2 regions of the Pseudoduganella sp. R-31 genome follow, and region 2 is predicted to be linked to the other one. Evidence: predicted binding sites of a transcription regulator. Region 2 holds the regulator's gene; the other holds the start of a gene.
The links. The regulator FNR, encoded in region 2, switches genes on or off when oxygen is low (the NO sensors DNR and NnrR bind a similar motif). The targets are predictions, from matches to a motif close to TTGATNNNNATCAA.
Positions count from the first base shown of each region.

Region 1: the regulator FNR is predicted to act here: its motif matches at 2,137-2,150, upstream of ACN9MY_RS26050 (ribonucleoside triphosphate reductase).

Region 1 is NZ_CP183986.1:5,712,574-5,716,633, forward strand. Features, by position in the region: gene ACN9MY_RS26040 (anaerobic ribonucleoside-triphosphate reductase activating protein) at 1-182, opposite strand, end outside; gene nrdD (anaerobic ribonucleoside-triphosphate reductase) at 142-315, opposite strand; gene ACN9MY_RS26050 (ribonucleoside triphosphate reductase) at 326-2,047, opposite strand; gene ACN9MY_RS26055 (low molecular weight protein tyrosine phosphatase family protein) at 2,185-2,508, shown strand; gene ACN9MY_RS26060 (hypothetical protein) at 2,522-2,758, shown strand; gene ACN9MY_RS26065 (CHASE domain-containing protein) at 2,776-4,060, opposite strand, start outside.
Region 2 is NZ_CP183986.1:3,619,633-3,623,692, reverse strand. Features, by position in the region: gene ACN9MY_RS16555 (LysR substrate-binding domain-containing protein) at 1-201, shown strand, start outside; gene ACN9MY_RS16550 (bacteriohemerythrin) at 267-653, shown strand; gene ACN9MY_RS16545 (MerR family transcriptional regulator) at 699-1,148, shown strand; gene ACN9MY_RS16540 (carboxymuconolactone decarboxylase family protein) at 1,102-1,473, shown strand; gene fnr (fumarate/nitrate reduction transcriptional regulator Fnr) at 1,534-2,307, opposite strand; gene ACN9MY_RS16530 (response regulator) at 2,409-3,044, opposite strand; gene ACN9MY_RS16525 (response regulator) at 3,037-4,060, opposite strand, start outside.

The sequences.
Region 1 (4,060 bases), 2.1 Mb from region 2:
GCAACGTCCCTGGGCTGCAAGTGCGGGTTGTGGCAGTACCCGCAGCGCCAGGGACAGCCCTGGACGAACACAACGGCTGCCAGCTCGCCGGGATAGTCGGTCGAGGTAAACCTGGCGTAGCCGCCGACCTTGAGCTCCCTGTCAGCCATTGCTCCGGCGCTCGACGAAATAAGTGCGCTCATTGAATTCCCCCTTCTTGCCAACGTTGAAGGACGAGTACGGGCGGTGATACCCCATTACACGCGTCCAGATTTCGCAAGGCTGGCGCTCTGCGTCGGTGAGGGCGATTTCCTGGTTTGGCTGCTTGGCGGTCATGCCTATCTCCTTAGTCAAGTGAAAGTTCGCGCGTCTTGCGCGCAAGGATGTCCTCATCGCATTTCGGACAGAATTCGTGCTTGCCGCTCAAGTAGCCGTGTTTCGGACAGATCGAGAACGTCGGCGTCACCGTGATGTACGGCAGGCGGAAGTGCGTCAGTGCGCGCTGCACCAGGCGGCGGCAGGCATCGGCGCTGGATACCTGCTCGGTCATGTACAGGTGCAGCACGGTGCCGCCTGTGTATTTCCGTTGCAGCTCGTCCTGCCGCTCCAGCGCTTCGAACGGGTCATCGGTGAAGCCCACCGGGAGCTGCGAAGAGTTGGTGTAGTAAGGCATTTCCGGCGTGCCTGCCTGCAGGATCGACGGCATGCGGGCACGGTCCTCCTTGGCAAAGCGGTAGGTTGTGCCTTCGGCCGGCGTAGCCTCGAGGTTGTACATATGCCCTGTCTCTTCCTGGAACTCCAGCATGCGGGCGCGGATGTGATCGAGCAGGCGTATCGCCAGCGCGGCCCCGGCTTCGGTGGTGATGTCTTCCGTGTCGCCGCTGAAGTTGCGCAGCATTTCGTTCATGCCATTCACGCCAAGCGTGGAGAAATGGTTGCGCAGCGTGCCGAGGTAACGCTTGGTATAGGGGAACAGGCCGCCATCCATCAGGCGCTGGATCACCTGGCGCTTGATCTCCAGACTGGTCTTGCCCAGTTCAAGCAGTTCGTCCACGCGTGCAAACAGCGCCGCCTCGTCGCCTGCATACAGGTAGCCAAGGCGGGCGCAGTTCAACGTGACCACGCCCAGCGAGCCGGTTTGTTCGGCCGAGCCAAACAGGCCGTTGCCCCGCTTGAGCAGTTCGCGCAGGTCGAGTTGCAGGCGGCAGCACATGGAGCGGATCATGTTCGGCTTGAGTTCCGAGTTCACGAAGTTCTGGAAGTAAGGCAAGCCATAGCGGGCAGTCATTTCGAATAGCAGGTCGGCATTCGGGCTGTGCCAGTCGAAGTCCGGCGTGATGTTGTAGGTCGGGATCGGGAAGGTGAAGGCGCGGCCTTTGGCGTCGCCGCGCATCATCACTTCGATGTAGGCGCGGTTGATCATGTCCATCTCGGCCTGCAGGTCGCCGTAGGTAAACGGCATCTCTTCGCCGGCGATCACCGGCACCTGCTCCTGCAAGTCTTCCGGACAGGTCCAGTCGAAAGTGAGGTTGGTGAAAGGCGTTTGCGTGCCCCAGCGCGAGGGGACGTTCAGGTTGTAGACCAGTTCCTGCATGGTCTGCAGTACCTGTTCATAGCCCAGCCTATCCTTGCGGACGTAGGGCGCCATATAGGTGTCGAAGGAGCTGAAAGCCTGTGCACCGGCCCATTCGTTCTGCAAGGTGCCAAGGAAGTTCACGATCTGGCCGGCGGCGCTGGAGAGGTGCTTCGGCGGCGCCGATTCCACCTTTCCCGGCACACCGTTCAGGCCTTCGTTCAGCAGCGTGCGCAATGACCAGCCGGCGCAATACCCGGCCAGCATGTCGAGGTCATGGATGTGGATATCGGCATTGCGATGCGCTTCGCCGACCGTGCGCGGGTAGACGTGGTCGAGCCAGTAGTTGGCGACCATCTTGCCGGAAATGTTGAGGATCATGCCGCCCAGCGAATAGCCCTGGTTGGCATTGGCGTTCACCCGCCAGTCGAGCTGCTGGAGGTATTCATTGATCGAGGACTCCACGTCCACGGTAGTCTTGCGGGCAGGGTTCATTATTCTCTTTAACTACATGTTGTGCTGAGATGGATATTACACACTAAATGTAGTGAACAACGACTTGACGGCACAGACTTTTGATTTCCTTGATCTGGTTTAAATTTGATAAGATTCGTGCAAATTTCGCCTATACCATGAAACGAGCACTCTTCATCTGCACGCAAAATCGCTTGCGCAGCCCGACAGCGGAGCATGTATTCGCGAGCTGGCCCGATGTGGAGACCGATTCCGCAGGCCTGGGCAATGACGCCGACGTCCCCCTGTCGAGCGAGCAGATCGCGTGGGCCAACATCATCTTCGTGATGGAGAAGACTCACCGCAACCGCCTCTCCCGCGATTTCAGGGCGCACCTGAACGGGAAGCGCGTGATTTGCCTCGACATTCCTGACGACTACGAATACATGCAGGCCGAACTGGTTCGGCTCCTCGAAGCCAAAGCCGGCAAGTTCCTGCGCTGATCCTGGAATGACGATGCCTACCAAAAGCGTTGATGACTACGAGATTGAGTACACCGGCGAACTGCTTGAAGGCACGGAGCAATGGGGCGCCTACGTCTCCATCTTCGCCCCTTCCGCGAACCCGATGCATATGACCCATATCTATCCGAAGCGACGCGTGTCGGCAGACCAGACCTTTCTGGACCAGCATGCCGCCGAAGGCGAAGCGGAGCGTGCTGCATTGAAAATCCTGGAAGGCTTGCGCACCTGACTTCTGGCTTTGCCCGACTACTGCGCGTGAAGCAGGTCGGTTTCCGCCAGTTCCTCCTTCGCGGGAACCTGGCGCGGCAAGGTCATGATCACGGTAGTGCCTTTTCCAGGCTCGGATTCAACGTGGATGGTCCCGCGCAAGACACCGGTAACGAGGTTGTAGACGATGTTCATGCCGAGCCCTGACCCGCCCTGCCCCATCTTGGTGGTGAAGAAGGGATCGTACACCTGGCGCAGCGTGCGCGCACTCATGCCATTGCCGTCATCGGCAAAGCGCAGTTCGACATTATCCTCGTCCATCTCGACGGCACTGATGGTGATATGCCCGGACTCCCGTCCCTCGAAGGCATGCATGATGGCGTTCTGGATCAGGTTGCTCAGCACCTGGCCCACGCTGCCGGGGTAGGACATGAAGTTGAGCGTCTCCGGCATCCACACCTTCACTTCGCAGTTGGCACGGCGCAGCTGGGCGGAATAAGTCGCCAGCGTGTCGTGCACCACGCCATGCAGGTTGAACGAACGCCGTTTGTCGGAGGTCTGGTCGACCGCCACCTGCTTGAAGGAGTGGATCAGGTCAGCCGCCCGCGTCAGGGAGTTGGTGATGATCGAGCACGCCATGCGCGCATCCTTCAGATGCGTATCGAGGGCCGAGCGCTTGATGCCGCCCTCGGAGAGCTGGCGCTCGAACTCCTTGCACATGTCACTCAATGCCGTCGCGGTCAGCAGGCTGTTGCCGATCGGCGTATTCAGTTCGTGCGCAATGCCTGCTACCAGCGCGCCCAGCGATGCCATCTTCTCGGACGTGATCAGGTTGGCCTGCGCCTGCTTCAAGGTCAGCAGCACGGCCGACAGATCCTTGTGCGCCATTTCCACGTTGGACTTTTGCAGTGCCAGCTCATTCAGGCTGCGCTCCAGGCCATGCTTGGTGTCGACCAGCGCTGCCTCGGTCTGCTTGCGCTCCGTGATATCGATAATAACCCAGACGCAGCCTTTGCGCGGCTCATTCTCGTCCAGCATGCGTCCGTTCACCATGCACCACAGGCGCCGGCCGCTGGAGCTGGCCAGCTCCAGCTCGAAATGCATCGGCGTGCCATCGGCCACGCAGGCAAAGGGATCGCTCAGCCCGCCCGTCAGCATATTGCAGGAGCGGCCCGCCAACTGGCCCGGCTGGTAACCCATCATCTCTTCCAGCCCGCGGTTGCAGCGCACGATCAGCCCGTTGGCGAACAAGCCGATGCCGACAATGGCGCTATCCTGCAACGCACGCAATTCGTCGGCAGTGACGCGCAGCTTTTGCGCCAGC
Region 2 (4,060 bases):
GTCGACGCGGCCAAGGCAGGAAGCGGGGTCATCTATCTGTTCGAAGACTGGCTGCGCCCGCACCTGGACAATGGCGCCCTGGAAGCGGTGCTGGAACCCTGGTGGCAATCCTTTACGGGCCCTTTCCTCTACTACCCAGGGCGCCGGCTGGTTCCGCCGCCCTTGCGCGCCTTCATAGACTTTGTCAAAAGTGAAAATTGACATGGATCATGTGCCCGAATTTTTTCCAGCGGCACAATTGCGGTTCGACACTACTGGAGAACCCCATGGATTCCATCGTCTTCGGGCCGGACCTCGCACTGGGCATTCCCGTTCTCGACCAGTCGCACCGCATCGTCTTCGACATGCTCGACGCCATGGAAAGCCTGCCCCGTCCCGCCTTTGACGCAGCCTGCCGCGACCTGGCAGCTGAATTCATGGAACACCTGCGCGAAGAAAACAGCCTGATGGAGCGCATCGCCTACCCGGCTGCCCAGGCCCACCGCGCAGCCCATGGCTACTTGCTGGAAAAGGTCGCCCGCACCCTGCGCCTGCTGAAGGACGACGAGGAAGCCACGGCACGCGACATCATCCGCACGCTGCCGGACTGGCTCGAAGCCCACATCAACACGATGGACCTTGCGCTCGCAGTTGCGGCTTCCCGGTTAGAGTAATAAAGTGCTTGACTTAGAGTGCACTCTAACTTTTACGATCACCCCATGGAATCGCACCTGAGCATTGACGAAGTCGCCAAACGTACCGGCCTCACAGCCTACACCCTCCGCTATTACGAGCGCATCGGGCTGATTGCCCCGGTCAATCGTGCAGCGGGCGGCCGGCGGCGCTATGCGGCCTCGGACCTTGCCTGGATCGAATTCCTGCTGCGTCTGCGAACGACCCATATGCCAATCGGCAAAATGCAGTCATTCGCAAAACTTCGCGGCGCTGGGGACTCGACGGTGCCGGAACGGCGCCGGATGCTGGAAGAGCATATGCAGAACGTGCTCGCCGAAATCGAGGCGATGCAACAATCTGCAGCATCATTGCAGGCCAAGATCGAGTATTACCGCTCCCTGGAGCAGTCCCTGGCGTCGAATCCAACCACCGATGGAGCACATGCCAATGAACACCGAAAGCCGCTACGAGCGCGGGCTCGCAAAACTGCGTGAAGTCGACGGCCAGGCCGGCGACCGCGTCGTGCAAAGCCTGGAAGATATTGCGCCCGATTTCGCCCGCTACCTGATCGAATTCCCCTTTGGCGACATCTATTCGCGCCCGGGGCTTGACCTGAAATCACGCGAGATCGCTGTGGTGGCCGCGCTGACCGCCATGGGCAACGCTGCGCCCCAGCTCAAGGTGCACATCCACGCCGCCCTCAACGTCGGCGTCAGCCGCGAAGAGATCGTGGAGACCATCATGCAGATGGCCGTCTACGCCGGCTTTCCGGCTGCGCTCAACGGCCTGATGGCCGCCAAAGAAGTGTTCGCGCAATAAAAAAGGGGCAGCAAGAGCTGCCCCATACACCCCCTACAGGTGAGAAAACTGGTAAGCCGGTCAGGCGACAGCGAGTTCCTGCGCCATGCCGCCGGACGACATGGCCTCGAGCCTGGCGCGGTCGGTAATGCGCAGATCGCGGTTGCTCAGGACGATCGAGCCATCCTGGCGCAGGCGGGCCAGCTGGCGGCTGACGCTTTCCACGGTCAGGCCCAGGTAGCCGCCGATATCTTCACGCGACATGCGCAACTGGAAGCTGGTCGAAGAGTAGCCGCGCTGGGCGTAACGGCCAGCGAGGTTCAGCAGGAACATGGCCAGCCGCTGTTCGGCGCGCATATGGCTCAGGAACAGCATCACCGACTGCTCGCGCTGGATTTCGCGGCTCATGGTGCGGTGGAACTGCTGCAGCAAGCCGGGAATCTGCATCACCAGCTCTTGCAGGCGGTTGAAGGGGATCTCGCAGACTTCACTGTCCTCCAGCGCCACGGCATTGCAGGAATGCTGGCCATTGCCGATGGCTTCCATGCCCAGCAGGTCGCCGGCCATGTGGAAACCGCCAATCGTCTGTTCGCCGCGCTGGTTCACCTGCACGGTCTTGAAGTGGCCGAAGCGCACGGCATACAGGCTGTGGAAGCTGTCGCCGGTCTTGTACAGCGGCTCGTCGCGGTTCACGCGGCGGCGGCGGGAAATGATCTGGTCAAGGCGAGCAACATCTTCGTCGGCCAGGCCCTGTGGCAAGCAAAGGCGGTTGAAGCTGCACAGCGAGCATTTGGCTGCGACTGGTGCGCAGGATTTGGTGGCGTTTGCAGGGGTGATTGGGATGACCGGGCTCATTTTGCTGCTCCTTGTTTTCGATGGAAGCAGTATCGCGCCCGGCGTCATTTCCCGGTATCAAGCATCCTGTGTAGTTGCTGTAGTGGTTCCCCTACAGCCGCTCAGATCAGCCCGTGCTCGAGGGCATAGCGGGTCAGCTCAGCATTCGTGGACATGCCCATTTTCTCGAGGATGCGGCTGCGATAGGTTGTCACAGTGTTAGGACTGAGATGTAGTTTTTCCCCTATGCGCACCAGGGACTCGCCCTGGGCAATCAGTTTGAAAACTTCCAGTTCGCGGTTGGAGAGCTCTTCGTGGTCGCCGCTCGGGCCGCCGCCGACCAGGGTTGCCAGTTTTTCAAGCAACGCCGGGCTCACGTGCTTGCCGCCCGAGGCAGCCTTGCGCACGGCCTCGATCAGGGTCGCCGTCGGCGCATCCTTGGTCAGGTAGCCGGAGGCGCCCGATTTCAGCGCGCGCACCGCGTAAATTTCCTCGGAATAGGTGCTCAGCACCAGCACCGCCATGCGCGGGCATTCGCTGCGCAGGGTCTTCAACAGGTCCAGGCCATTCTTGCCCGGCATCTTGATGTCCACCAGCGCCACGTCGAAACTGCGCTCGGCCACGCGCTGCATCGCTTCGACGGCGTTGCCGGCCTCGCCCTCCACGCTGATGTCGGGCGCCGTGCCCAGCATGAGGCGCACGCCATTGCGTGCAATCGCATGGTCGTCGACCAGCAAAACGGTGATCTTGTCACCCATTCTTGTCCTCCAAAGGCAGCCGCAGCTGCAGGGTAGTGCCCTGCCCGGCCTTGCCGCTGATATTCAGTTCGCCGGCAAAGCGGCGCGTGCGCTCGTGCATGCCGAACAAGCCCCACGATTCCCGGTCGGACAAGCCGGCACTTTCGATACCCTTGCCATTGTCTTCCACCCGCAGCACCACGTTTTCGCCGTCAATATCCACGATGACGCGCGCCTCGCTCGCTTCGGCATGGCGCACCACGTTGGTCAGCGCTTCCTGCGCGACGCGGAACAACATGGTGCTGCGCTCCGCATCGAGCTCCAGCGCCTGCGCCTCCGGCGTGATATTGCAGGTGCATTGCAAGCCGCTGCGCTGCGCCACCTGTTCCGCATACCATTCCAGCGCAGGCCAGATGCCCAGCTGGTCCAACACGCTTGGACGCAGGTCGGTAATCACGCGGCGCACGGTCTCTATCGCATCTTGCGCCAGCTTGGCCGCATCCTTCAACAGTGGGTCCGATTGCTCGCCGCCGCGCTCGATGGCGACCGAGATATAGGCCTTGATGCCGGTCAGCAGGCCGCCCAGTTCATCATGGATTTCCTGGGCGATGCGGGTGCGTTCGTGTTCCTTCAGTTTTTCCTGGTACGCGGCCAGTTCACGCAGCTCTTTCTGCGACTGCCGCAGCACCTGTTCAGCCAGTTGTTTCTCGTCGATCAGGCGCTGCTCGCGCAGCAGGCGGTCGATGGCGCCCGCCAGGAAGTCGAGGTAGCGGCCGTCGTTGTCCTTCACCAGGTAGTCGCGCGCGCCGCGGCGCATCGCTTCCGCCGCAACGGTGGCACTGTCGGCGCCGGTCAGCATCATCACCGGGATATTTGGCTGGGGTTCGCCGCGGTCTGCCGCGAGACGTGCCAGGAATTCAAGCCCGGTCAGGTCGGGCAAGTGATAATCGAGCAGGATGCAGTCGGGCTCTTCGCGCAAGGCGATATCCAGGCCTTCCTGGCCACTTTCCGCTTCCAGCAATTCGCAGTTGAAGCCC